Regions from separate parts of the Micromonospora palomenae genome, predicted to be linked through region 4. Evidence: riboswitches for the same ligand, from Rfam matches in the RefSeq annotation. Region 4 holds a riboswitch; each other region holds the start of a gene.
The links. Region 4 has a riboswitch for cyclic di-AMP ahead of FHX75_RS10560 (C39 family peptidase). Riboswitches for the same ligand answer to the same signal wherever they lie in the genome.
Positions count from the first base shown of each region.

Region 1: another riboswitch for cyclic di-AMP. It lies ahead of FHX75_RS03345 (LysM peptidoglycan-binding domain-containing protein); the one in region 4 lies ahead of FHX75_RS10560 (C39 family peptidase).
Region 2: another riboswitch for cyclic di-AMP. It lies ahead of FHX75_RS24345 (coiled-coil domain-containing protein); the one in region 4 lies ahead of FHX75_RS10560 (C39 family peptidase).
Region 3: another riboswitch for cyclic di-AMP. It lies ahead of FHX75_RS16200 (C40 family peptidase); the one in region 4 lies ahead of FHX75_RS10560 (C39 family peptidase).

Region 1 is NZ_VIXA01000001.1:732,576-739,543, reverse strand. Features, by position in the region: gene FHX75_RS03365 (sulfotransferase family protein) at 1-898, shown strand, start outside; gene FHX75_RS03360 (DUF1062 domain-containing protein) at 1,240-1,686, shown strand; gene FHX75_RS03355 (YdeI/OmpD-associated family protein) at 1,853-2,461, shown strand; gene nhaA (Na+/H+ antiporter NhaA) at 2,632-3,948, opposite strand; gene FHX75_RS03345 (LysM peptidoglycan-binding domain-containing protein) at 4,195-4,866, opposite strand; cyclic di-AMP (ydaO/yuaA leader) riboswitch at 4,865-5,039, opposite strand; gene FHX75_RS31905 (hypothetical protein) at 5,483-5,608, shown strand; gene FHX75_RS03340 (peptidoglycan-binding domain-containing protein) at 5,610-6,494, shown strand; gene htpG (molecular chaperone HtpG) at 6,543-6,968, opposite strand, start outside.
Region 2 is NZ_VIXA01000003.1:733,333-740,300, reverse strand. Features, by position in the region: gene FHX75_RS24360 (alpha/beta fold hydrolase) at 1-510, shown strand, start outside; gene FHX75_RS24355 (HelD family protein) at 643-2,760, shown strand; gene FHX75_RS24350 (cation diffusion facilitator family transporter) at 2,922-3,836, shown strand; cyclic di-AMP (ydaO/yuaA leader) riboswitch at 3,978-4,109, shown strand; gene FHX75_RS24345 (coiled-coil domain-containing protein) at 4,114-5,169, shown strand; gene FHX75_RS24340 (hypothetical protein) at 5,287-5,790, shown strand; gene FHX75_RS24335 (SRPBCC family protein) at 5,804-6,283, opposite strand; gene FHX75_RS30960 (hypothetical protein) at 6,341-6,478, shown strand; gene surE (5'/3'-nucleotidase SurE) at 6,475-6,968, shown strand, end outside.
Region 3 is NZ_VIXA01000002.1:1,086,019-1,092,278, forward strand. Features, by position in the region: gene FHX75_RS16170 (GNAT family N-acetyltransferase) at 1-362, opposite strand, end outside; gene FHX75_RS16175 (DUF6228 family protein) at 545-985, opposite strand; tRNA gene FHX75_RS16180 (tRNA-Gly) at 1,134-1,207, opposite strand; gene FHX75_RS16185 (zinc metalloprotease) at 1,443-2,429, shown strand; gene FHX75_RS16190 (pyridoxamine 5'-phosphate oxidase family protein) at 2,494-3,060, opposite strand; gene dcd (dCTP deaminase) at 3,139-3,717, shown strand; gene FHX75_RS16200 (C40 family peptidase) at 3,760-4,800, opposite strand; cyclic di-AMP (ydaO/yuaA leader) riboswitch at 4,813-4,949, opposite strand; gene FHX75_RS16205 (C40 family peptidase) at 5,100-6,116, opposite strand.
Region 4 is NZ_VIXA01000001.1:2,338,097-2,345,064, forward strand. Features, by position in the region: gene FHX75_RS10535 (flavin reductase family protein) at 1-235, opposite strand, end outside; gene FHX75_RS10540 (acyl-CoA dehydrogenase family protein) at 512-1,729, shown strand; gene FHX75_RS31560 (hypothetical protein) at 1,961-2,122, opposite strand; partial or broken gene FHX75_RS31965 (hypothetical protein) at 2,084-2,317, shown strand; gene FHX75_RS31565 (hypothetical protein) at 2,508-2,963, opposite strand; gene FHX75_RS30690 (hypothetical protein) at 3,349-3,510, shown strand; gene FHX75_RS10555 (alpha/beta fold hydrolase) at 3,664-4,419, opposite strand; gene FHX75_RS10560 (C39 family peptidase) at 4,525-5,352, opposite strand; cyclic di-AMP (ydaO/yuaA leader) riboswitch at 5,589-5,729, opposite strand; gene FHX75_RS10565 (hypothetical protein) at 6,033-6,797, opposite strand; gene FHX75_RS10570 (hypothetical protein) at 6,949-6,968, opposite strand, start outside.

The DNA.
Region 1 (6,968 bases), 1.6 Mb from region 4:
CGCCGACATCATCGGCGAACATCCGCTGATCCATCGGATTCCCATGGAGACCCGGTTTCTCATCGACCCGGGTGGCCTGCGGGACCTGGCCGACGCGCTCACCGATCGATACGACCCCACCGTCGGTGAGGACGCCCTGCACCGGCTGAGCGACTTCCTCACCGTGCGGGTGCCCGGCCGGCGCGACGATCGCGGCAAAACCGTTCCCGAGCTGGTCGGCGAGCGCCGCTACCGGGACGCGGTGCAACAGCTCTGGCCGCAGCTGGTCGCGTACACATACGACGAACCTGCGCCCGCGGAAGGCTTCGGGAACGCCGACCGGCCTGCCGGGCCGTTCGAGCCGCTGAGCCGCCGGCGGGTACTTCCCAGGTATTTCAGCGACCGGGGCGAACTGCTCGGAATCTTGCGGGGCCTGATCGACACCATGTTCGGCGGAGCAGCCGCTGACGCGGGCAAGCCGACCTGGTGCGAGAAGACACCGTTCAACCTGCTGTGCATGGACTTCCTCTGGGAACTGGTCCCCGAAGCGACCATCGTGCACATCAAGCGCCACCCGGTCTCAGTGCTCGCATCCCACCTGGCCCAGCCATGGGCACCGCCCACCGTCGACGGCGCGCTCGCCTACCTCAAACCGGTCTACCACCGATGGCTCACCTGGAAGAACACGGTCGACCTGACGGGCAGGCGATACATCGAGGTGAAAGCAGAAGATCTCGCAGCCGACTGGCCCGAGCAGCGCCGCGCCCTGTTCGAACGGCTCGACGTCGACGACTTCGCTACCCCTTCGACGTTTCAGTCGCACAAGCTGACGAACCGCAACGACCAATTCGACGACGAAACCCGCGAGTTCATCGAAGAAGCACTCGGCAAGGTCATCCCGGCCATGGGATATGAGTGACGGCTCTGGCTCTCCACCTCGAAGACGCCGCGTCGCGCCCTCGAACGCCCGGTAGAAGGAAGCTGCCATGGAGGCGGCCGCAGGGGCGATCGGACCGTGGTCGGCGCCCCAGCTCGCCGGCCCCGCCCCTCAGTGCTCGGTACCGGGACAAAAATGGGTGGCCTCGCCAGCCCGTCCCGCCCTACCTTGTAACTGGATCTTCTGCTCCGACCCACTCACGAGAGGACTTCACCCCGCGTGACGCCGCCTGCTCTTTAGACCTGACACCTTCCCCATGCATCGGTCGCCGACGTCGCCGTCGGCCTTTTTCCCATGCCTCCCGTCAGGTCTTCAGAGAGATCATGTCTACGCGTCCTCATATCGTTCTGTCCTGGACCGTTCGGCGCACCCGCCTTCCCCTGCTCGCGCTCGGCTGCGTCCATTGCCATTCCGGCCTCGCCAGCACCGGCGACGGGAAGTTCCGCGGCAAACTCCTCGACATCTGGCTCCCGGTCGCCTGCGTTTCCTGCGACCGCACCAGCAAAATCACCGTGCACGATCGCGTCCCGGTCCGGTACCTGGACCCGATCCGTCTAAAGGGCTGCTCCGGCAACTCCTTCGCCGCTGAATCGCAGAACCCACCGGGACTACTCGTTCATCCTGCTATGAGCCGCCGCCGTGGGCCTGAGCCGGGGCGAGAGGCAAGGTGGCCTTGCCCCGGACTACATCACGCGGCGGTCCGCGCGGGGTCGCTCATGACCGGGCGCGAACGAAGGTCAGGGTCGGCCCGATACCGACGACAAAGGTGAACGCCCGGGTGCATACATCCGGACGTGCCGATGGGCGCACGCTCGCCGCGATGGGCGCTGCCGCTCCACTGGGTGCTCAGTGGTTGCGGGATCCGACCAGGCCCGGGGATTGGGCTTCGCCCCGCGCCCGATCCCCGGGGTCGGCGCAGCCGTTAACCTCACCGTCATGGCGAGCGCCGAATTGGATGAGTTGATCGTCGCGGACGCCGACGCGCTGCGCGCGTGGTTGTCGGCCAACCACGCCACGTCGCCCGGCGTCTGGCTCGCCCTGACCAAGAAGGGCGGCACAGTCACGACGCTGACCTGGCAGCAGGCGGTCGACGAGGCCCTGTGTTTCGGCTGGATCGACGGGCAGGCCCGTAAACGGGATCAGGAAACCTCCTGGATCCGGTTCACCCCTCGCAGGCCCCGCAGTTCCTGGTCACAACGCAACGTCGCCCACGTGGCCCGGCTCGAGGCGCAGGGGCGAATGCTGCCCCCAGGCCGCGCCGCGGTAGAAGCCGCGAAGGCGGACGGGCGGTGGGCGGCCGCCTACGCCCCGCCGTCGGAAGCCGAGGTACCGGCCGACCTCCTCGCCGCCATCGCCGCCGACCCCGCCGCCCAGGCCATGTTCGACGTACTCACCAAAACCAACCGGTTCGCCCTCATCCACCGCGTCAACGCCGTCAAACGGGCGCAGACCCGCGAGCGGAAGATCGGCGAGTTCGTTGCCATGCTGGCCCGTCACGAGACGATCTACCCGCAGAAGGCCAAGCCTCCGAACTCACACGGGTGATCGCCTGCTCGACGGTGGAACCAGTCACGGCGCCAGGAGCGCTCGGACGGATTCCCTGGTTCGGAAGGGACGCACCTCGGCCGTGCCGGGGCACGCTTTCGACCCCTCGGCGGTGAAGGCCGGCTTCTTGCCCGGCTTGATCCGGATCTACCGCCGACAGCCGGCTCGGTTCAGTCGACATGGCCGTCCGCCTTCGGCTCGAAGACGTCCGGGACGCCGTCGTGGTCCTCGTCGAGCGTCTCGATCTCGTGCACCCGCCGGTAGACCCGGGTGCGGGCGCGCAGGATCACCGTCGCCAGCAGCGCGGAGAGCAGCGACCCGGTGAGCACCGCGACCTTGACGTGGTCGTCACGCGCGCTGCCCAGGCCGAAGGCCAGCTCGCCGATCAGCAGCGACACGGTGAACCCGATCCCGCCGAGCAGCGCCAGGCCGAGCACGTCGACCCAGTTCAGCCCCTCGTCGAGGTTGGCCCGGGTGAACCGGGACACCAGCCAGGTGGCGGCCAGGATGCCCACCGGCTTGCCGACCACCAGGCCGACCACGATGCCGGCCGCGACCCGGTCGGTCAGCGCGGTGGCCAGCCCGGCCAGGCCGCCGACCGTGACACCGGCGGAGAGGAACGCGAAGATCGGCACCGCCACCCCGGCGGAGATCGGCCGGAACCGGTGCTCGAAGTGCTCGGCCAGGCCCGGCCCGGCGTCCGGCCCGCCGGCGGCCTCGCTGCGCAGCACCGGGACGGTGAAGGCGAGCAGCACGCCCGCCACCGTGGCGTGCACCCCCGAGGCGTGCACCAGCGTCCAGGTCACGGCGGCCAGCGGCAGCAGCAGCCACCAGGACCGGACCCGGCGCTGCACCAGCACGGCGAAGAGCGCGAGCGGCACCAGGGCGGCCAGCAGCGGCGGCACGGCGAGGCTGGAGGTGTAGAAGACGGCGATGATGACGATGGCGAGCAGGTCGTCGACGACCGCCAGGGTGAGCAGGAAGGTACGCAGCGCCGAGGGCAGCAGCCGTCCCACCACCGCGAGCACCGCCAGGGCGAATGCGATGTCGGTGGCCGTCGGGATTGCCCACCCCCGGGCGCCGTCGACCCCGGCGATGAGGACGAACAGCACGGCGGGTACGGCCACCCCGCCGACCGCCGCCGCCACCGGCACCGCGGCCCGGCGCGGGTCGCGCAGGTCGCCGGCGACGAACTCGCGCTTGAGTTCCAGCCCGGCGACGAAGAAGAAGATCGCCAGCAGCCCGTCGGCGGCCCAGGTGGCGAGGGTGAGATCGAGGTGCAGCGACGCCGGGCCGACGGTGAGGTCACGCAGCGCCCGGTAGCCGTCCGCCCAGGGTGAGTTCGACCAGAGCAGCGCGAGCAGCGCCCCGACGAGCAGGAGCGCCCCGCCCACGGTCTCCTTGCGCAGGATGGCGGAGATGCGGCTGGTCTCGCCCCAGGAGCGGCGGGCGAACAGGCTGGTACGGCGCCGGGGGGCGTCGGTCACGGGGTCTCCTCGTCGGCAGGGGTCGCGTCATCCATCGCCGACCAGACTTCCCGGCACACCAGGGCCAACCCTATCCCCCGCCCCCGGCCGACGGCCCGACGACCGGCGACGCGGACGCGCCGGCGGGCCGGTCCACGCGCGCCGGGTACCCCGTCGGCAGCGGCCCGAACCACGACGTCGCCGTGGACGCGGCGACGCCCGGCCGGTCGTCCGGCCGGGCGTCGTCACAGTGCCCGGGTGCTGGGGTCAGAGGCTGAGCTTCTGACCGGGGAAGATCAGCCCCGGGTCGGCGCCGACCACGCGCTTGTTGCGCTCGTACAGCGCCTGCCAGCCACCGGCCAGGTCCCGGGCGTCGGCGATCTGCGACAGGGTGTCACCCGGCCGCACCACGTACACGTCGCCGGTCCCGGCCGGCGCGCTGCGCCGCTGGCTGCGGGTGCTGTGCTGCTCCCGCGAGGACCGCTCGGTGGAGGTGGCCTTCGACGAGCCGGAGCGCCGCTGCTTCTGCGACTTCTCCGACTTCTCCGAGGGGGTGGAGTAGCTCTTGGTGGAGCCACCCTTCCGGCCGCAGGTCGGCCAGGCGCCGATGCCCTGACCGTCGAGCACCTTCTCGGCGATCGCGATCTGCTCGCCACGGCTGGCCAGGTCGGCGCGGGAGGCGTACTTCTTGCCGCCGTAGCCGGACCAGGTGCTCTGCGAGAACTGCAGGCCGCCGTAGTAGCCGTTGCCGGTGTTGATGTGCCAGTTGCCGCCGGACTCGCACTGGGCGATCGCGTCCCAGTTGACGCTGGCGGCGCTCGCCGGCGACGCCGGCGCCAGGACGGCGGCGACCCCGGTGACCGCACCGACGGCGAGCGTGCCGACGGCGATGCGGCGCGAGCTGACCCGTCGGTGACGGGCGGTGTATTCAGTTGCCATGTGGATTCCTCCACGCCGACGAGGTGAGCTGTCGGGTTCGGGCCGAGGAGCCCGGCCGCCCGTGGGCGGCTTCACCCCGAGGTGACGTGCACCGAGGAACGTGTGGGTCCCCCGCTCCATGCCCGCTGAAAAGGTCCCACCGGCCGGCGGCATGGATTAGGCGTTACCGGCCGTGGTGTCCGCGATCGCGAACACGAACGACGTTAGGAACTGTTTCGGGCGATTGCCCACCTCTTGTGAAGTTCTTCACCCGGCTGAGCGACGGCTTCGTCCTTCGAGTTGCGGGTTGGTCGGCGGTGCTCTACAAGGGCCGGTCGGGAACCTGTCAGGACTGGGCCGAAAGCCTCGCTCCGAGCGGCGGATCAGGTGCCGTCGTCTCGCCGTCTTCGCTGGTCAGGCGGCCTCGATCGGCGGCCCGCGCCGCCGGACGGTCAGCGTTGCCGCTGATTGGCGACTCATGTCTGGGCAGCCCGGCCGCCGACTCGGACGGTAGGGAGCAGAGCGCGGCCGCGGCGCCGACGGGTCGGACCCGCCGGATGCCGGGCGCCGTCGCCCTGGCCGGCACGGTCCGCCCCGGTTCGCGGCGGCCGACCATCCGCGAGAGGAAGGACGCTCCATGGACACCGTCAGCATCGACACCGACTACCTCGTCGCCACCTTGGACGAGGACGACGACCCGGAGAGCCTGGCCGGCGACGAGGTCGACTTCGACCTGGCCGCCGCGCTGGAAGAGGAGGAGTGAGATGGGCGTGCACCTGGCGCCCGCGCTGCGGGTGCTGCGCGAGGAGATAGACACCCGGTGGCCGCAGCGGGACCGCAAGTCCGACGGCTGGTTGGGCGACGCCAGTCACCAGGCGCGCCGCTCGGACCACAATCCGGACAGTGACGACCAGTCGGTCAACGCGGTGGACGTGGACGTCGACGGGATCGACCCGCTGCTGGTCGTCCGGCAGGCCGTCAGCCATCCGTCCACCCAGTACGTCATCTACGACCGGAAGATCTGGAGCCGTACCCGCAGCTTCCGGCCGGCCCGGTACACCGGGCCGAACCCGCACGACAAGCACCTGCACGTCAGCGTCAGCCACCAGCGGAGCCTGGAGGACAGCCGCCACCCGTGGGGCATCGCCACCGCCACGACGGCTCGGCTCGGCGACCGGGTGCTGCGCGCCGGCTGCCGGGGCGGCGACGTCCGGGAGTTGCAGGCCGTCGCCAACCGCCTCGGGGCCCGGCTGACGGCCGACGGGGTGTTCGGGCCGGCCGTGGCCGCCTGGGTACGGTCGTTCCAGACCGCCCGGAAGCTCACCGCCGACGGGGTGGTCGGTCCGCGTACCGTGGCGGCCCTGCGCGCGGCCGTCAAGCCGGCCCCTTCGGTGCCCAGCGGGCGACCGGCGACGCCGGTGTCCGGGGGCAGACCGGGCTCGCGGACGCTGCGGCGCGGCAGCAAGGGCGGGGACGTGGCCTTCGTACAGCGGTTCGTCGGCGCGAAGCGGTGCGGCCCCGCGAGCGGCGCCTTCGACGCGAAGACCGAGGCCGGGGTGCGCTGGTACCAGGGCATGCGGGGGCTGACCGTGGACGGGGTGGTCGGCCCGGCCACCTGGGCGGCGATGGGCGTGCGGGTCGGTTCCTGAGCAGGCGGCCCCGGCCCGGCGCTGCACCGGGCCGGGGCCGTCGTCGCGTCAGAGGGTGCGGGCCAGCCGGTCGGCGAGGACCCGGGCAAACCGGGCCGGGTCGGCCAGGTCGCCGCCCTCGGCGAGCAGCGCCATGCCGTACAGCAGCTCGGCGGTCTCGGTGAGGGCACCCTCGTCGCCGCCGCGCTCGTGCGCCGCGCGCAGGCCGGTGACCAGTGGGTGGGTCGGGTTGAGTTCGAGGATGCGCTTCACCTTCGGCACCTCCTGCCCCATCGCGCGGTACATCTTCTCCAGCGTGGGCGTGATGTCGTGCGCGTCGCCGACGATGCAGGCCGGCGAGGTGGTCAGGCGGGAGGAGAGCCGGACCTCCTTGACGTTGTCGGCCAGCGCGCCGCCGAGGAAGGCGAGCAGGGCGGCGTACTCCTTGGTCTGCCGCTCCCGTTCCGTTTCGGCCTCCTCGCGCTCCTGCTCGGT
Region 2 (6,968 bases), on a different contig from region 4:
GGCGCCGGGGTGCTGGCCCGCTGCGGCTCCTGGCGCCCGCCGCGGGCGCTGCTGCGCGCGCTGCGGCCGAGCATCCGCTGGATGCTCTTCGGCGACCGCTGCGACCCGTCCGACATCCGCCTGGTCACCTCGGCGGTGGCCCGCGCCTCGCTGCGCTCGATCGGCGGGTTCCGCGCCTCGATCGGCGCCCAGCACCGGCTGGAGACGCTGACCGAGCTGGCCCATCTGCCGGCGGCGGCGCTGGTCGGCGACCGGGACCGGCTCACCCCGCCGCCCTGCGCGGAGTCGATCGCCGCCGCGCTGCCGGTGACCGAGCTGACCGTCTGCCCCGGCGCCGGACACATGCTGATGATGGAGCGGCCGGACGAGGTGAACGCCGCGCTGGCCGGGGTGCTGGACCGGGTGCTGGCCGGCGCGCCGGAGATCGGCGCGACCGAGACCGGCGCCACGGAGATCCGCCCGACCGGGCCGACGACGACGGGCGCGACGGAGCCGATTCCGGCCGGCTGAGCGGCCCGTGGAGGGTGGCGGAGGTCGCGGGACGCGGCATGGCCGCGAAGGGGGGTGGCAGGCTGCCCGTACCCTCATTCCGCCTGGCGTGCGCCCGCGCCCGGCCGCCGCCGTCGCACAGGAGCCGTCACGTTGACCGACCAGACCACCCTGGAGCAGGAGATCGCCGCCGAGCAGCGGCATCTCGACCGGGTGTACGCCCGCCTGGCCGAACTGCGCCGCTCCGCGGCGCAGGCCGAGAAGGAGGGCTACCGGCTGGCCCGGGTGGGCAACTTCGGCGCGCTGGTCGAGCGGGACGCGATGGTGTTCCACGCCGCCCAGCGGCGGTACGTGCTGGACGCCGAGCACGAGGGGCTGGTCTTCGGCCGGCTCGACCTGCGGACCGGCCAGGTGCTGCACGTGGGCCGGCTCGGCGTACGGGGCGAGAACGCCGAGACGCTGGTCGTGGACTGGCGCGCCCCGGCCGCCGCCGCGTTCTACCAGGCGACCCCGGCCGAGCCGCTGGGCGTGGTGCGGCGGCGCACCATCCAGTCGTCGGCCGAGAAGGTCACCCGGATCGAGGACGACCTGCTCGACCCGGAGTCGGCGCCGGCCGAGATGACGGTGGTCGGTGACGGGGCCCTGCTGGCGACCCTGTCCCGGGCGACCGGCCGGGGGATGCGCGACATCGTGGCCACCATCCAGCGGGAGCAGGACGAGGCGATCCGCTCCCCGGGCTCCGGGGTCACCATCGTCTCCGGCGGCCCGGGCACCGGCAAGACGGCGGTCGCGCTGCACCGGGCCGCGTACCTGCTCTATTCCGACCGCAGCCGGTACGCCGGCGGCGGCATCCTGGTGGTCGGCCCGTCCTCGGTCTTCGTGGAGTACATCGCCTCGGTGCTGCCCTCGCTCGGCGAGGAGACCGCCACGCTGCACTCGCTGGGCTCGCTCTTCCCGGGCATGTCGGCGACCCGGACCGACCCGCCGGAGGTGGCGGCGGTGAAGGGCTCGCTGCGGATGCGCAAGGTGCTGGAGCGCGCGGTGCGCGACGCGGTGCCGGGCGGGCCGGACGAGCTGCGCCTGCTCTACCGGGGCGAGCTGCTCCGGCTGGAGCGCCGCGAGCTGGACGGCGTCCGGGACCGGGCGCTGTCCCGGGGCGCCCGGCGCAACGAGGTACGGCGGGTCGCCTTCGACGCGGTGCTCGCGGCGCTGTACGCCCAGGCCCGCCGGCTGGCCGTCACCCGGCTGCCGGAGCAGCGCGCCTTCGAGGACGAGATCATCGACCGGCCGGAGTTCCGCGAGTTCCTCAAGGCGTGGTGGCCCCGGCTGCACCCGCGGCACGTGCTGGGCTGGCTGGCCCGGCCGGAGCGGCTGCGCCGGTACGCCGGCGGCATCCTGTCCCGGGCGGAGACCGCGCTGCTGGTCGAGGCGTACCGGGCGCTGGACGCGCAGGGGCTGACGGTGGCCGACATCGCCCTGCTCGACGAGCTGGACGCACTGCTGGGCAAGCCGGTGCGGCCGGCCCGGGCCAAGCGCGACCCGTACCAGCTGGCCGGCGGCGTGCGCGAGCTGAGCACGTTCGCCGACCGGCAGCGGGCCGCCCGGGCGGCGGCGCGGGAACGTCCGGAGGACTACCGCGACTACGCGCACGTGGTGGTGGACGAATCGCAGGACGTCTCGCCGATGCAGTGGCGGATGATCGGCCGGCGCGGCCGGCTCGCCTCCTGGACGGTGGTGGGCGACCCGGCGCAGACCGCCTGGACCGGTGACCCGCAGGAGCTGGACCGGGCCCGGGACCAGGCGCTGGGCCGGCGCCGGCGGCACCGCTTCGCGCTGACCACGAACTACCGCAACTCGGCGGAGATCTTCGCGGTGGCGGCGGCGGAGATCCGCCGGCTCTACCCGGACCTGGAGCTACCGACGGCGGTCCGCTCCACCGGCGTGGAGCCGATCGCGCTGACCGTCGCCGCCGACCGGCTGCCGGCGGCGACCGTGCAGGCCGTGGACGCGCTGCTCACCGAGGTGGAGGGCACGGTCGGCGTGATCACGCCGGTGCCGCGCCGCGACGAGGTGGCCGGCTGGCTGGGCGGCCGCGGCGGCTCCCGGCTCCAGGTGGTGACCAGCCTCCAGGCCAAGGGCATGGAGTACGACGGCGTCGTGCTCATCGCCCCGAGCGAGATCCGGGCCGACCCCGGCTCGGGCGTGCGCACCCTCTACGTCGCCCTCTCCCGCGCCACCCAGCGCCTCACCACCATCGACCCCACCCCCTGACCCCCGCCCCGGGGTCGGGCACTTCCGGAGAAGGAGTGGCTGTTCCGGGCGCGGAGGCCGCTCGTTCTCTGAAGGTGGGGGATGCGTGCGGGGTCAGTTGCATACATAGCGATGTGAGCATAGATTGGGTTCGGGCCGCCGGGGCGACGGAGGGTGTGGGCGTGGGCGCAGGTCATGACCACCACGGGTCGGTCGCGAACGCGGCGCACCGCCACCGCGGGCGGCTCTGGGCGGCCTTCGCGCTGCTCGCCGCGCTGATGGTGGTCGAGGCCGTCGCCGCGTTCGGCACCGGCTCGCTGGCCCTGCTCTCCGACGCCGGGCACATGTTCACCGACGTGCTCGGCATCGGCATGGCGCTGGCCGCCATCACCGCCACCCGGCACGGCGACCGGGACCCGCAGCGCACCTTCGGGCTCTACCGGCTGGAGGTGCTGGCCGCGCTCGCCAACGCCGTCCTGCTCAGCGGGGTGGCGATCTACGTGCTGATCGAGGCGGTCCGCCGGTTCGGCGACCCGCCGGAGGTGCGGACCGGGCCGATGCTGGCGGTGGCGGTGCTCGGCCTGCTGGCCAACCTCGTCGCGTTCGCGCTGCTGCGCGAGGGGGCGCAGGAGAGCATCAATCTGCGCGGGGCGTACCTGGAGGTGCTCGGCGACCTGCTCGGCTCGCTGGGCGTGATCGGGGCCGCGCTGCTCATCGCCGGCACCGGCTGGTGGTGGGCCGACCCGGCGGTGGCGGTCGCGATCGGCCTGTTCATCCTCCCCCGCACCTGGCGACTCGGCCGGGCGGCGGTGCGCATCCTGGTCCAGGCCGCCCCGGAGCATCTGCAGGTGACCGCCGTGCACGACCGGCTGACCGCCGTCCCCGGCGTCGCCGAGGTGCACGACCTGCACGTCTGGACGCTCACCTCCGGCATGGAGGTCGCCTCCGCCCACCTCACCATGGTCCCCGGCGCCGAGGTCGGCACGGTGCTGGCCGCCGCCCGCACCGCCCTGCACGAGGACTTCCACATCGAGCACGCCACCCTCCAGATCGAGCCGGGGGCCGCACCCGGCGCCTGCGGGCAGGTCGAGTGGTGACGAAATCGGACACCTATTGTCCCGTTGTGTCACCTACACCAGGATTCACTCCAGTACCCTCAGTCACGAAACGGGCGGGTGTCACACCCGTACCGGTAGGCTCGGTCCCGGCCTCCGCCAGGCGGCACCCTCCGGTGCCGGCGGTGGCCGCCGCCTAATCGCCTGCCAGGGCGAGCCGGGGAACCATGTTCGTGGGGTGCATCCGCGTCAGCGGTAGGGATCTTCCGTCCCGAACCCGTCAGCTAACCCGGTCGGCGGCTGACGGAAGGACATGTGCATGCACGTACGACGTACCACCGCACGGCTGGCGGCCGCGGTCGTCGCGACGCTCGCCCTCGGGGTGTCGTCCGCGCCGGTCCCGGCGACCGCCGCTCCCCCCGCCACCCGGCTCGCCGCCCCCGGCGACCCCGAGGGCGGCACCCCCGCGCTGCGCGCCCAGCTCGACGCGGCCAGCAAGGGCTGGATCGACGCCAAGGCCGCGCTGGAACGCTCCACCAAGCGGCAGCAGGAGCTCGGCAACCAGCTCAAGACCATCGAGTCGGAGCTGACCGTCCGGCAGGGCAAGGTCGGCGAGATCGCCGGCGTGGCGTACCGGACCGGGCGGCTCGGGCCGGTGTCGGCGCTGCTGAACAGCTCCAGCCCTGAAGGCTTCCTGGACCGGGCGGCGGCGCTGGAGACGGTCGCCTCCAACGAGGACCGGGAGCTGCGCAGCCTGATCCAGACCCGCGACGACGCCACCCGCACCCGGGCCGCGCTCGACAAGGAGATCGTCGAGGAGCGCAAGCAGGTCGCGGTGATGGCCAAGCGCAAGGAGCAGGCCGAACGGGCCCTGGCGGTGGCCGCCGCCGACAAGCCCGCCGTCAGCACCGGGGGCGGCTCCAACGCCGGCACCTCCACCGCCAACGCCCGGCCGGCGCCGCGCAACCCCGACGGGTCCTGGCCCTCGGAGTCGTGCAGCGTCAACGACCCGACCCCGGCCAACGGCTGCATCACCCCGCGCATGCTCAACGCGCTCAAGCAGAGCCAGGCGGCCGGCTTCACCCGGTACGTCTCCTGCTACCGCCCCAGCGGGTCGGGCGAGCACCCCAAGGGCCGGGCCTGCGACTTCGCCGCGCAGAAGAGCGGCTTCGGCGGGGACGCGACCGGCGGCGACCGGACGTACGGCAACAACCTGGCCGCGTACCACGTCCGCAACGCCGACCGGCTCGGGGTGCTGTACGTGATCTGGTACCGGCAGATCTGGCTGCCCAGCAGCGGGTGGAAGTCGTACAGCGGGGCCGGCGGGGACCCGTCCAGCGACCACACCAACCACGTGCACCTGTCGGTCTACTGACCGACCCGCGGCGGGGCCCGTCCGAGGCGGACGGGCCCCGTCGTACGCGCGCCGACGTACCCGGGATGTCGTCGACCGGCCCACGACGCAGCCCGACGGCCGGGCGAGCATCGAGGCATGACCCGACTCTCCCCCGACGGCCGCAAGACCCTGCTCACCCTGCACCTGGTGACCGCGCTGGGCTGGCTCGGCGCGGACCTCGTGCTGCTCACCCTCGGCATCGCCGGGCTGCGCGGCGCCGACCCGGGGGTGGTCTACCCGGCGGCGGCGCTGGTGGCGACCTGGCTCTTCGCGCCGCTGAGCGTGCTGGTCTGGGTGATCGGCGTGACCAGCGCACTGCTGACCCCCTGGGGGCTGCTGCGCTGGCGCTGGGTGGTGGTCAAGCTGGTGCTCACCACGGTGATGATCGGCCTGGTGCTGTTCGCGCTGACGCCGAACCTGCGCGCCGCCGCCGGGCCGGACGCCACCGCACACCAGCGCCTCGACGTGGTGGTCGCCCCGGCGGTCTCCACCGGCCTGCTGGTCACCATGACCGTGATCTCCACCTGGAAGCCGTGGGGCCGCAACCGCCGGACCGTCCCCCCGCCCCGCCGGGCGGCGGCGCCCGCCGGCCGCCGCTGAGTGGACCCGGGCGTCAGTTCGGGACCGGGCCGCCGCCGGCCTTCCGGTCCAGCACCGCGCCGAGTCGGCTGGCCAGGCCCAGGTGCGCGGCGCGGGCCTGGCGGAACGCGTACCCGAACAGCGGTGCCGGCGCGGAGAGGGTGATCTCCACGTCGATCCGCAGCACGTCGCCCTCCTCCTGGAGCCGGGTGTGGTTGCGCACCGTCGTGCCGGGCTGCTGCCGGGCCACCGTGACGATCTCGTCGTCGGTGACCACCAGGACGTCGGCCTGGTAGGTGACCGGGAACCGCAGCGGCCCCAGCTCCAGCCGGTCGGTGATGGCGTAGCTGGCCCGCGCGCCCGGACGGGTGGGCAGCCGGCGCACCCGGACGATCAGCGGATGCAGCTCCCCCTGCCGGGCCGGATCGCTCAACAGCGCCACCGCGTCCGCCCGTGAGCAGCGCGCCTGCACCGTGTAGCTGAACGACTCCCGCCGGACCACTCCACCCTCCACCCCTCGTCGGTCGCCCGATCGTCCCGTACGACGGCCGGGCTGGCAATCGCAGGCGGCATGACGGTGCCCCGGCGGGGAATCCGGCCGGCGACGGCCACGGGAGGCGGGGCATGGACGGGTACGACGGTGGTGGTCAGTCGGCCGCAGGAGCGGACCACCCCGGACGAGCTGGCCGACCGGGCGGTGGACCGGTGACGCTGCGGGTGCTGGTCACCAACGACGACGGGATCGCCGCGCCGGGCATCCTGGCGCTGGCCCGAGCGGCGGCCGACCGCGGCCTGGACGTGGTGGTGGCCGCCCCGCTGGAGGAGGCGAGCGGCACGAGCGCCTCGATGACAGCGGTGGAGCGCGAGGGGCACGTGGTGGTCCGCGACCATCCGCTGCCGGAGCTGCCCGGGGTGCCCGCGTACGGGGTCGGCGGCTCGCCCGGCTTCATCGCGCTGATCGCCGTGCACGGGGCCTTCGGGCCACCGCCGACGGTGGTGCTCTCCGGGATCAACCGGGGCGCCAACGCCGGCCGGGCGGTGCTGCACTCCGGCACGGTGGGCGCGGCCTTCACCGCCGCCGCCAACGGCTGCCGCGCCATGGCCGTCTCGCTGGACGTGCTCTCCGTCGGCGAGGCCACCGCCGTCAGCGGCGGCGCCGCGGTCTCCGCCGCCGCCCGGGTACGCGACGCGGAGCGGCA
Region 3 (6,260 bases), on a different contig from region 4:
ATGGTCCGCGTGGCTTCGGCCGCGATGCCTCGGCCGCGAGCCCAGGGGGCGACCGCGTAGCCGATCTCGCTGACCAGGCCGCGCCAGTCGGTCTTCTTCAGGCCGACGGTGCCGAGGAGGCGGTCTGTGTTCGCGTCGACGATCGCGAAGTGGATCCCGTCTCCGGTCTCCCGCAGGGAATGGGAGATCTTGGTGCACCAGTCAGCGGAGTCCTGGCGGGTGTAGGGCTGGGGCAGCGGGAGCCACTGCTGGATGAGCGGGTCCGCGCAAGCGATCTGATTTTCCTCGATGTCGATTGCGGAGAAGGGCCGCAGCAAGAGATCGCCCGCCAGCAGGCGGGTCTCGGGGAACGTGGGGGTCATTCCTGCTGGCCTCCGACTGATCATCTATGTGCGGCTGACGCTAGCAGGGCCTGCTGACCAGGTGATTCGCAGAAGATCGCGGATGGCTGGTCAGGTGACTGCACACCTGGTCAGCCGGTCCGTCGTTGTCGGCTAGCGTCGGTGTCAGCGGGCGTACTTGGCTGTACGAATGGCTGTACGGGTCACCTCGCCAGTCCCTCGAAGTGGGCACGAAGAGCGGCAACGAGCGAGGTCATCTGTTCTCCCGCCTCGACGGTGATGAATACTCGCGCGAGCCATCCGTCGGGTGAGTAGGAGTCCTGGTGAAGGGTTCCGCCTAGAGAGACGTGCCCCTTGCCGTCATGGCGGGCGGTGATCCGCATCGTGGCGTCCAATGATCGCCAACTACGTTCACCCTCCCAGCCGCGCCAGTCGTCGGCCAGCTGCTGGAAGAAGATAACGAGGTCCGGCTCCCGGGCGTGAGTCGGCCATGCAAGCTCTACTCCGCGCCGAGCGGTGAGTCCTTGGTCATGCAGCTCCACCTGCATCACGGCGACGTACCCGTCACCCCACGGGTCTTCTGGTGGATGAAGCACCCACGTGCTCTCTGCGGGTGGATAGCCGATGATCAGTGGGGCGTTCATGATGCCGCATTATGGCTGGCGGATCTCCTCGTCGGGCAGTCGAGAACGCACCAGGGATGACCGAGGCTAATGGCACGCGGCCTGGTCCTTGGCTACGGAACATCGAAGGCCCTGGCTCGGACTCGCGTCCTGGCCAGGGCCTCGATCGTGGAGCGGGTGACGGGAATCGAACCCGCACTGTCAGCTTGGGAAGCTGATGTTCTGCCATTGAACTACACCCGCAGGCGGCACCACTGTACCTGAGGCGACCGCCGCCGTGCACCCAGGTACCCCGGGCACGCCGGCACGCCCTCCGCCGTGATCGATCTTGGACGTAACGTATCCACGTGGAGCTAAAAGTTTCACAGCGGCAACATATGGTCGTTCTCAAATCTGTCGATCGGTTGTAACGTCACCCCCACGTTCTCGACCACGGCGTGACATACCCCCTGTCACGCCGCCAGAAAGAGGTGGGCCCATGGGACTCCGTCCCAACCTGCTGACCCGGCGTGCCGCCGGTGTCGCGTCGACGACCCTCGCGCTGCTGCTCAGCACCGCCGCGGTAGGCGTCGTCCCCGCTGCTTCCGCCTTCTCCGCCGCCCCGAGCGAGGTCTGCGCCGAGCCGGCCGACGTCCACTCGGACGCTCGGATCAAGAAGGGCGGGATCGCCAAGCACGAACCCAACGAGCTGACCGCCAAGCAGGTCCGCGAACGCGAGGCCGACCTGGCCGCCGCGCTGCGCGAGCGGGCGAGCTTCCGGGCCGGCGCCCAGGCCGCCGCCCCGCTGGCCAGCGTCACCATCCCGGTCGTCGTGCACGTGATCCAGCGCGACAGCACCCGCGCCGGCGGCAACATCCCGGACTCGATGATCACCTCACAGATCAGCGTGCTGAACCAGGCCTACTCGGGTGCCACCGGCGGCGCGGCCACGGCCTTCGGCTTCCAGCTGACGAAGATCAACCGGGTGACCAACCCGGCGTGGTACCCGATCGTGCAGGGCTCCTCGGCGGAGCGGTCGATGAAGACCTCCCTGCGCGAGGGCGGCAAGAACACGCTCAACGTCTACCTGGGTGAGCTGAGCGACGACCTGCTCGGCTGGGCGACCTTCCCGCAGCGGAAGCTGAACAGCATGGACGGCGTGGTCGTGCTGAGCGAGTCGCTGCCGGGCGGCACCGCCGCCAACTACAACCAGGGCGACACCGGCACCCACGAGGTCGGCCACTGGCTGAACCTCTACCACACGTTCCAGGGTGGATGCTCCGGCTCGGGTGACAGCGTCAGCGACACCCCGGCCGAGGCCTCGCCGGCGTTCCAGTGCCCGACCGGGCGGGACACCTGCGCCACGGCCGGCCTGGACCCGATCACCAACTTCATGGACTACACCTACGACTCGTGCATGTACCAGTTCACCGCTGGCCAGGCGAGCCGCATGCTGACCGCATGGAACGCGTACCGCGCGGCGTAACACCCTCAGCAGACACCGGTGCCGGCTCCGTCGTAGGACGGGGCCGGCATCGGCGTCTCGGCGGTCAGGCGGCGGGGCGGCGGGTGTCGAAACCGTGGCGGCCGCGGCGCGCCGGCCGCCGATCGGGTACGCCGGCGGCGTCGCCGCCGCGGTGGGCGGCGACCGGATCGAGCCAGACCTGGACGGCGGAGGACCCGTGGCCCTCGCCGGGCTGGCCGAGCCCACCCTGGTCGCGGCGGGTCAGCATCGCCACGTCGACGCTGAACTCGAAGAGTCGCCAGTCGACCTGCGGCGCCGCCCGGCCGAGGCGGGCCACCCGGGCGACCCGGGCCGGGTCGGTGACCGGTTGCGCGCGACCGGCGACGTACGCCTCGTCGTCGGTCTCCTCAGGCGGGAACGAGTGCAACGCGTACCGCCCGTCGCGTTCGAGGTCGCGCCGCTTGGGCGAGTCGACGACGAAGCAGAACAGCCCCTCGTCGGTGATCACGGGGCAGACCGGGTGCACCCGGGGCCCACCGTCGGCGCGGACGGTGGCCAGGTAGCCGAAGCCCGGCCCGTACTGCTGCATGAGAAGGCGGATCCCGTCGGCGAGTCGGGGCTCGTCAGCGGCGAATTCGGACCAGGAAGCCATACGGACATCCTATCGAACATGTGTACGAACGCGTAGTCCGACACGCAGGTCACCCGGTCCGCTCGATATGGTGTGCCGATGCTGCTCTCCGACCGCGACCTGGTCTCCGAGATCAAGGCGGGCACGCTCGCGCTGGAGCCCTTCGAGCCCACGCTGGTGCAGCCGTCCAGCATCGACGTGCGGCTCGACAAGCTCTTCCGGGTCTTCAACAACCACCTGTACACGCACATCGACCCGGCGATCCAGCAGGACGAGCTCACCTCGATGGTCGAGGTGCCCGAGGGTGAGCCGTTCGTGCTGCACCCCGGCGAGTTCGTGCTCGCCTCCACGCTGGAGGTCATCTCGCTGGGCGACCAGCTCGCCGGGCGCCTGGAGGGCAAGTCCAGCCTGGGTCGGCTCGGCCTGCTCACCCACTCGACCGCCGGCTTCATCGACCCGGGCTTCTCCGGTCACGTGACGCTGGAGCTGTCGAACGTGGCGAACCTGCCGATCACGCTCTGGCCCGGGATGAAGATCGGCCAGCTCTGCATCTTCCGGCTCTCGTCCCCGGCCGAGCACCCGTACGGCTCCGCCGTCTACGGGTCGCGCTACCAGGGCCAGCGCGGGCCGACCCCGAGTCGCTCCTGGCAGAACTGGCGCACCTGGCCCACCCGCTGACGCCGGGCCGGGCCCCCGGAGTCCCGGGAGCCCGGCGCGCGCTCAGCCCAGCCGGCCGTAGCTGTTGACCGGCCCGTCGTCGACCCGCTTCATCTTGACCGGCTGGCCCGCCTGGGAGGCGTGCACCACCCAGCCGCCACCGACGTACATGCCGACGTGGTGCAGGTCGGCGTAGTAGAAGACCAGGTCGCCGGGGCGCAGGTCGGCCCGGCTGACCCGGGCGGTCACCTGGCGCTGCTGGCGGGCGTTGTGCGGCAGTGAGACACCGGCCTTCGCCCACGCCGCGAGCATCAACCCGGAGCAGTCGTACGAGTTCGGGCCCTCGGCGCCCCAGACGTACGGCTTGCCGATCTGCGCGCAGGCGAACTTGACCGCCGTGCCGGCCGGGCCGCCGGGATAGCCGGCCGGGCACGGGGCCGGGCGCAGCGCACCCCCGCCACCGTTGCCGTACACCTTGAGCCGCAGTTTCTGCAGCCGGTCGATCTCGGCGTTGATCTGCTTCTTCTTCGCGGCCAGCTGGGCCTCGGTCCGGGTCAGCTGGGCGACCATCTGGTCCAGCGGCGCCTTCTCCGCGGCCAGCTTGTCCCGCAACTCCTTGACGGCCCGCACGTCGCGCTGCTGGCGCTGGGCGAACCGGTCGAGCATTTCGAGCTGGTCGACCAGTTCGCCGGGGGAACTGCTGCCGAGCAGGGCGTTGACGGCGGAGACGTTCTCCCCCTTGTACGCCTCGGCGGCGAGCCCGGTGACCTGGTTCATCGCGAGGTCGACCTGGAGTTGCAGCGGCTCGATGCGCTTGGCCAGCGCGTCGGCCTGCCGGCGCTTGGCGGCCAGGTCCTGACGGGTGGCGTTGTGCTGCTCGATGATCGGTTCGAGCCTGTTCCAGTCCTGGTCGATCTGCCGCTCGATCTCGGCGACCGAGGGGTCGGCGTGGGCCGCCGTGGCAGCGCCGGTCAGTACGACGGCGGCACCGGCGAGGGCGGCAAGGACGGTGGTGAAGCGGGACCAGCGTGGGCGCGGCGCAGCCGTCAGCCGGGCGACCTGGGTCGACCGGTACGACGGTGGCCGCGGGGCATGGTGTGCCACCGGGCTCCGGGCTCCTTCTTCCGCGACCGCCTACCGGGTTAGCTGACGGGTTCGGGCGGGAAGGGAGCGCCCTACCGCAGTGGCTGCGGATTCACCCCGGCTTACCTGGGTCCCCGGCTCGCCCGTGGGCGATTCGGCGGTGCCGGCCACTGCCGCCCGGGTTGGACGGACCTGTCGCGGCCGACGAAGGATCAGAGTAGAGACGACCGTTATCGATCCGCAACCCGCCATGCCGTGCCGGGTCCCGGATACGCGAAACCCCCGGTCGGTCGACCGGGGGTTTCGCGGCGGGCTCGGGGTCAGTTCGGTCGTCGGAAGCCGGCGACCGGCATGTAGTCGATGCTGGTGACCTGGACGGGTTTGCCGGTCCGTGGCGCGTGCACCATCAGCCCGCTGCCCAGGTAGAGACCCACGTGGTGCAGGTCGCTGTAGAAGAAGACCAGGTCGCCGGGGCGCGCCTCGGAGCGCGGGATGGCCTTGCCCTCGTTCCACTGGGCGCCGGTGTGGTGGGTCAGGTAGATGCCGGCGGCCTTGTAGGCGTACTGGGTGAGGCCGGAGCAGTCGAACGAGTTCGGCCCGTCGGCACCCCAGACGTACGGGTCACCGACCTGCTGGCAGGCCACCCGGATGGCGGTCTGCGCGGCGGAACTCACCACGCCCTTGACGGTCGGGCAGCCGGCCACCTTGACGACGGTCTTCGGCATCGACGCCTGGAGCCGCTTGATCTCGGAGTTGATCTGCGCCTTCTTGGCGGCCAGCTCCTTCTCCTGCTTGACCTCCGCGGCGATCAGCGCGTCGAGCTTCTGCTTCTCGCCGTCGTACTTCTGCCGGGCGTTGATGACGACCTGGAGCTCCTTGCGCTCCTGCGCGGCGAGGCGGTCGAGGATGGTCAGCTGCTCGGTCAGGGTGCCCGGCTTGGCGCTGACCAGCAGCGCGCCGATGTCCTGCGAGGGGCCCGTCATGTAGTACCGGGAGGCGAGGTCGCCCACCCGGTTCATCGCCAGCTCGGTCTGCAGGGCCAGCGGCTGGATCTTTTTCTCCAGCTCCGCCGACTTCTTGCGGTTGACCTTGAGGTGCGCGCGGACCTTGTTGTACTGCTCGATGGTCGGCTCGAGCTGTTCCCACTGCTTGTCGATCGCCGCCTCGATCTCCTCCGGCGTGGGCGCTGCGTGCGCCGGCACGGCGAACATCCCGGCGCCGACGACCACGGCGGCGACCAGGGTGAGCAGGCGGCGGGCGATCCGGCGCAGGCCGGTGGGGTGAGTGGGCGGACGACCCTGGGCGTGACGATGAGGGGGCATGGTTGCCACCGGCACCGACTCCTTAGCGACCGACCGCCGGGCGCCTCGCTGAGGGGAAGACGGAGGCAGACGACCCACAGCGGTCGGTGCCCCACATTAGGGAACCGTCCGTACGAATTCAAGGTGGCTCATTACAGCATCACGCCTGTGCAACCACTT
Region 4 (6,968 bases):
TATTGACGGTAAACCTCCCCGCCCGACGCACCCGCTGAAGGGTGGCGGAGCCGGAGTCGGCGAAGAAGCCCACCAGCGGCGGGTCCAGCGAGATGGAGGTGAAGCTGCCGACGGTCATACCGGTCGGACCGTCGTCGTCGCAGGAGGTTACCACGCACACCGAGGTGGGCACGTGACCGAGGGCCCGGCGGAACGTCGTCGCGTCAAACTGTGGTTGCACGCTGGTCATGATCATGGCCGATTCTCCAGGTGGGACGTCAGGTGACCGGGAGTCCGACTCCCGCCGACCCTACAAGTTAAGACGTCACGTTCCTACCTGCCTTGGCCTTCGGGGCCAATGCTCGGGGCGCCCGTTGCACTGCATGACAGGGATCACGCCGAGTCCAAAGCTGCGCCGGAAGTATGGTGCGGCAGCGCAGGCAGCCGGTGTGACCTTGTCGCATGGTTGCGGCGATCCCGCACACCACCGCGGCCCACCCGAGGCGGGACCAGACCTGCACAGGAGCACATCATGACCGCTATCACCACCGACCGACCCTCGACCGCCGACGCGGTGCCGTCCAGCGACGAGCTGGTCGCACGCGCGGCCAACCTGGTGCCGCTGCTGCGCAGCAACGCCGAGACCACCGAGAAGCAGCGACGCGTGGTCGAGGAGAACATCGAGGCGATCAAGGCCGCGGACCTCTACCGGATCTCCGTGCCGTCGCGCCTGGGCGGCCTCCAGACCGACGTCACCACCTCCTTGCGCGTCAGCGTCGAGCTGGCCCGGGGCGATGGTTCGACCGCCTGGGCCACCACGCTGATGAACGTAAGCGCCTGGATGATCGGGCTCTTTCCCGACCGCGCCCAGCAGGAGGTGTGGGGCGAGGACCCGACCGCTCGCGTGTGCGGCGTACTCGCACCGACCGCCACCAGCCGCAAGGTCGAGGGTGGACTGGTCGTCACCGGCAGGTGGGGCTTCGCCTCCGGTTGCCTGCACTCGCAGTGGGCCGGCCTGGGCATCCCGATCGTGAACGAGGCCGGCGAGCCGATCGACCAGGGCATGGCGCTGATCCCGATGAGCGACCTGTCCGTCGAGGACACCTGGTACGTCGCGGGCATGCGCGGCACCGGAAGCAACACCTTGGTCGCGGACGAGGTCTTCGTGCCCGACCACCGCATCCTCTCGGTGACGCGCGCGATCGGTGGGGACTACCCGACCGAGCACACCGGCGAGGCGCTCTACCGGTCGGCGCTCGTGCCGGTCCTCGCCCTGGTACTGGTCGCACCCCAGGTGGGCCTGGCCAAGCAGGCCCTGGAGATCGTGCAAGCCTCCCTCGCCAAAGGCCGCGGCATCAGTTACACGTTCTACGACAAGTCCTCGCTCGCCCCGACCACCCAGCTCCAGGTCGCCCAGGCCGCCCAGCTGATCGACACCGCAGAGCTCCACATGCTCCGTGCCGCCGGCGACATCGACCGTGCCGCAGCGTCCGGCGAGTACCTCGACTTCGACACCCGAGCCCGCGTGCGCGCCGACGTCGGCACGGTCGCCCGCAGCTGCCGCGAGGCCGTCGACCTGCTGCTGAACGTGCACGGCGCCGGCAGCTTCGCCGAGGCCAACCCGCTCCAGCGAGTCTGGCGTGACCTGGAGACCGGCAGCCGCCACGGCGTGGTCAACCCCGAGATCGGCTTCGAGCTCTACGGCCGAGCACTGCTCGGTGTCCAGGAGCAGATCACCGCCCTGATCTGACGACCGCGAACATCGGGACCGCACCCTGCAAGCGGCCCTCAAGCTGGTGCTGGGGCCGATTTTCGAGGCGGACTTTCCCGTGTTCCTACGGGTTCCGCCCGAAGCGCCGAGCCATGACGCGATCGCTGAGATCCATCAGTTCACCTCCCGCTCCTACAAGTGGGTGTTCGAAGCTGACATCGAGGCGTGCTTCGACCAGATTTCGCATCCGGCCCTGATGGACCGCTTGCGTCAACGGATCGGGGACAAACGTGTCCTGGCCTTGGTGAAGGCGTGCGCGCGGGCATCCTCGCCGAGGACGGCCAGGCGCAGGCCACCATCGCCGGCACCCCGCAAGGGGGCATTCTGTCGTCCCTGCTCGCGAACGTGGCGCTGTCCGTGCTCGATGAGCACTTCACCGAGCATTGGCAGACCGATAGCGGCACCGACTACCAACGGACCAAGCGTCGCCGGGTTGGGCTACCGAACTACCGAATCGTCCGTTACGCGGACGATTTCGTGGTCATGGTCAGCGGCAGCCGGGCGCACGCGGAGGTTCTACCGGAACAGGTTGCCGAGGTCCTCGCCCCGATCGGCCTACGCCTGTCAGAGGCGAAGACGAAGGTCAGCCACATCAACCAGGGCTTCGACTTTCTGGGCTTCCGCATCCAACGGAAACGCAAGCGAGGCACCAAACGCGTGGTCTACACCTACCCGTCGAAGAAGGCGCTGGCCTCCATCGTGGGACGAGTACGCGCGCTGATCAGCAGGTCATCACACCCATCCCTTGCACACGGGATTATCGGTCCCACCGATCGGCGTAGGGTAGGCCAAGCAGCCGCACGTGGTCGTATAACTCGGTCGACGCGCCGTGCTCTCGCAGTACGGCCGGCGCGTGTCGCAGCACCCACAGCGACAGCGCGCGGCACCACGTGTCCTCGTCGTGCCAACTCGACCAGGGGAGCGCATCGCCCAGTAGGTCGTACATCCACTCATCCACGGCAGTAACCAGCCGCCGCCGCGCCACCGCGTCGACCAGCAACTCCGCCCAGAGGGTCAACCACGGGGTGAGCTTCGTGGTGACCTCGGCGAGGAGCGTCAGGGCCTCATGGGCGGGCACCTTTGCATCGGGCTCGACCAGGACGTGAAGCCACCAGGCGTCCAGGAATTCCCGCAGAGCGCTGCGTTGCTCGGTGGGCCACTCCTGCCAGCGGCCGGCGGTGAACAGACGTCCCAGGCTCTCCGTCCCGGCCATCGGCTCTACTCGGCCCGCCACGAGGCCCTGGGTCAGTTGGGGCAGGATCCGGCGCAGCAGCGGCCCGGGGTAGCGCCAGTCCGTGGTCCAGTACGTGCGGCGGAGCAGTCGTCGTCAAGCGGCACGTCCGGGGTCTTGAGCAGTGCCAGTTCCTCCGCGCTGCCCCAGTGGCACTCGCAGTTGGACTCCTGCCGGTGGGCCGTCATGCCCCGGAACGTGGCGGCCACACCCGCCAGCGCCACATCCAGGCGGCCGCTCACGTCAGTCGGATCAGGGATCATGGCGAATCCGCCTTCGAGGACTCCGGAGGCGTATACCTGCCGAAGAGAAGGATCTTAGAGCCATACGAACCAGCGCGTGCCTGGGGTCAAGGAGCTCGGGCTGGGTGACCAACTGGGTGACGACGGGCGCGGGCAGCGCCGGACGTCCACGGATTCTGGTGGACCGTTGGGACAGCTCAGCCCTGCTGCTGGCGCAGCTCATCGACGGCTGGTGGTTCCTTCACACCGAAGAGGTCATCGTGGCTTTATCCCCTGGTCAGGCCTAACGAACGGACTGCGGTCAGTGGCGGACAACGTCCGGCGGTACACCAAGCGCCGTGACAACGTCCGGTGTGGACGGCGAGCTCGAACCTCCGGGTCGGCAGGTAGTCCCGAGCCGAATGCCGCCCACGACGGCGACGCCCGCCGTCCGCAACCGGTCACAGGTACGGGTCGAGCAGGGCCAGCACCGCCGCCGGTTCCTCGACGTGCGCGTTGTGGCCGAGGCCGGGCAGGGTCGCCACCGGCACGCCCAGCTCGGCGAGCTGCGCGTCGCTGACCATCGGGTCGTGCTCGCCCCGGGCCAGCAGCACCGGGACGTCGGTGGCGGCCAGCAGGGCCGGCAGCTCCGGCGCGCCCACCGCGAAGGCGGCCGGGTCCATGGCCAGCCGCCAGCGGCCGTCCTCGGCACGCAGCCCCGCGTCGACCACCGGGTGGTCCGGCGCGAAGAGCCCGCCCAGGCCGGCCACCTTCAGGTAGCGGCGGGCCGCCTCGTCCCGGGTGGCGAACCAGGTCACCGGGCGCTCCGCCAGCTCGCGCGCCCGGGCCAGCTCGGCCGGCGACCAGACCGCCTTGATGCCCAGCCCGACCACCGCGTCCACCGGGAGCCCGGCGTCGCGGGCGGCCAGCGCCAGCGCGACCACCCCGCCGAGGGAGTGGCCGAGGACGACCAGCCGGTCACCCGGGCGGGCCCTCTCGGGCACCGGGCCGAGCCCCGCCGCGACCTGCTTGGCGAACCCGGCGAAGGAGTACCCGGGCAGCGGCGGCGAGAAGCCGTGGCCGGCCAGGTCCGGCGCCAGCCAGCGGCCCGGCCAGCGGTGTTCCAGCAGCGGCGCCCAGGGCAGCCACACGTCGCCGGTGGCGCCCATCCCGTGCAGCAGCAACAGCAGCCGGCGGTTACCCGAGTCGTCGGTCATGGGCCGCAGTGTGCCATCGCCCGGTTCCGCCGCGCGAGACCCGCGCCAACGGCGACGGGCACCGGCCCCCAGGGGAGCCGGTGCCCGGACGAGCGACGGTGTGGATCAGGCGGAGTAGCCGCGGGTGGCGATCCAGTTCGCCAGGTCGATGGTGCTGACCCAGTACGACGGCAGGTTCGGGTCCGCCGAGTCGGCGATCCGGACCGTCCGGCCGTCGTTCTTGTAGCCGACCACCGCGATGTAGTGGCCGCCCGGGAAGGAGTGCCAGCCGCCGTCGGTGTCGGTGGCGCTCCCCGCCACGTTCGCCACGACGCCCCGGCCGTCGGTGATCGCCGCGATCACGTCGGCCTGGAGCCGGTCGATCTGGGCGGAGCTGGGGGTGCCCTGGAACATCCGGGTCCGGTACGGGTCGCCCTTGACCGACTGGTTCAGGACCCGGGTGGTGTCCAGCGCCGAGTTGGTGCCCATCTCGGTGGTGCCGAGCGGGCCTTCCAGCTCGGCCTGGGTCCGCTCGACGCCCGCCGCGCTGAGCGCGTTGCGCACCGCGGCCGGACCGCAGTTGTAGAAGGTGGTCTGCGCCTGGTAGTCGTAGCGGAGAACCTTGGTCGACGGCGGCTTGGGGGCCGCCTTGCGGGTCAGGTCCGGGTCCGCCTTGGCCTTCTTGGTGGCGCTCGCCGACGCCGAGGGGCTGGCCGAGGGCGACGGGCTGGCGGACGGGGTGCCGACGCGGGCCTGGCCGCGGGTCGCGACGTCGTCCAGCCGGGGCGCCACCTCGGCGACGGCGGCCGAGGTCTGCTGGCGGGCGGGCGCCTCGTCGGCGAGCAGGGTGCTGGCGCCGGAGACGAGCACGAGCGCGGCGGCCGAGCCGGCGACCAGCTGGTACGACCGCTCGGTGGCCAGGCGTCGCAGCTGCCGCTTCAGGGGGTGCTTCACGTGTTTTCCTCCACGGTACGAGGGCGGGAGCGGCGTGCCGGACCGGCGCGTGACGAAACGTCACCCGCGGTGTCAAGACCGGTGTGCGAGGCCGCTCGGCGGGGGTGCGCCCGGTCGGTGACCGGGCGGCGGGGTGGGGCCGGAATCAGCGCGCGAGGGCGCGGCGGACCGGCACGAACACCCCGGTACCGAGGTGGAGATCAAGCCGAGGAATGCGACGGAGCAGCAAAAGTTGGAACTCCTTCCGACACCGCCTACCGGGTTAGCTGACGGATTCGGGCGGGAAGAGCGCCCTACCACGGGCCGTGGCCCGCGGATTCACCCCGGACGTGCATGGGTCCCCGGTTCGTGAAATCACGATTGAGCGGGTCGGCGCGGCGTCGCCTCTTGCGATCGGAAACCGCACCGGACCCGGGCGACACTACTGGTCGGTCACGTGTCGGCCAAGCGCCGTCAGCTGCGTAAACATGATCAGGGCGACAAATTTGCCGTACAGTTCGGCACTGACGTCACTCAATGGGACAGGCGGTTGTTCCGGGACCGTCGGGCGACAACCGGACAGCACGGCGGCAAACCCTGCCGCTCGTCGCGATCGATGTCACCGACTGTGACCGGATGACCGGTTTCCCGATTGCCGTGACGCGAGTCACGGAAATACGGGTAACAATTCGGTCGCGTCCTCAGCCCACCCGGGCCGGCCGCCACCGCGCCGCGAGCGCGGTCCGCGCCGTCGCCGTCGCCGTCCGCTGGGCGGGCAGCCGCGCCGGACGCAGCCGCTCCGCCGCCGCGTACGCCTCGGCGGCGAGCGCGCGGGCCGCCTCGGCGGCCAGTTCCGCGTCCCGCCACGCCGACCGCTCCCGCCCGGCCGCCGCCCGGTACGCGTCCCGCCGGCCGTCGCGTACCGCCCGGGCCAGCAGCACCTCCTGCTCGACGGGGTGCCGCCGGGGGTCCCACCCGTCCCGGTGCGCGAAGACGTCCCGCAGCCGCTCCACCGGCAGCTCGCCGCGCCAGTGGGCCGCCACCGCCGCCTGGTGCAGCCAGCGCTCCCGGCCCGCGTACTCGGCCGGCGTACGCGGGGTACGCGGGGCGGGCAGCGCGGCGGCGCCGGTGAACCGGCGGGCGGCGGACTCCGCCTCGTCGTACGCCGTCCAGGCCCGGTCCACCTCCTCCTGGGCGGCCAGCCAGGCCTCCCGCCACCGGCGCGCGGTCTGGGCGGCGCCCGCCGCGGCGACGGCGACCTCCTCGGCGTACCGACGCAGATCCGCCAGCTCGGTCGCGGGGTCGGCGGCCGGGGCCGGGTCGACGACCGGCTCGTCGGGAGCCGGGTCCCGCTCGGGGCGGGCGACCAGCACGGTGAGCACGGTCAGGGCGAGTACGAGCAGGGCCGACCAGATGGCGGCGGCGGTCGGGACCTCGACGAGGAACTGGTAGAGGACGGTGTTCACGGTGGGCACCTCCCGGAAGCGGGATGCGGAAAGAGGAGTCACACACCGGTCCGGGGGCGACGGGGCGAGGCCGGGGCGGCGCCGCGTGCCGGGGAGCGGGTGCGGTGGTGCGGTTCTCGAAGGCGCGGTCGCGGGTGGCCCCGCGTGGCGGTCAGCCGACCGGCGGGGCGC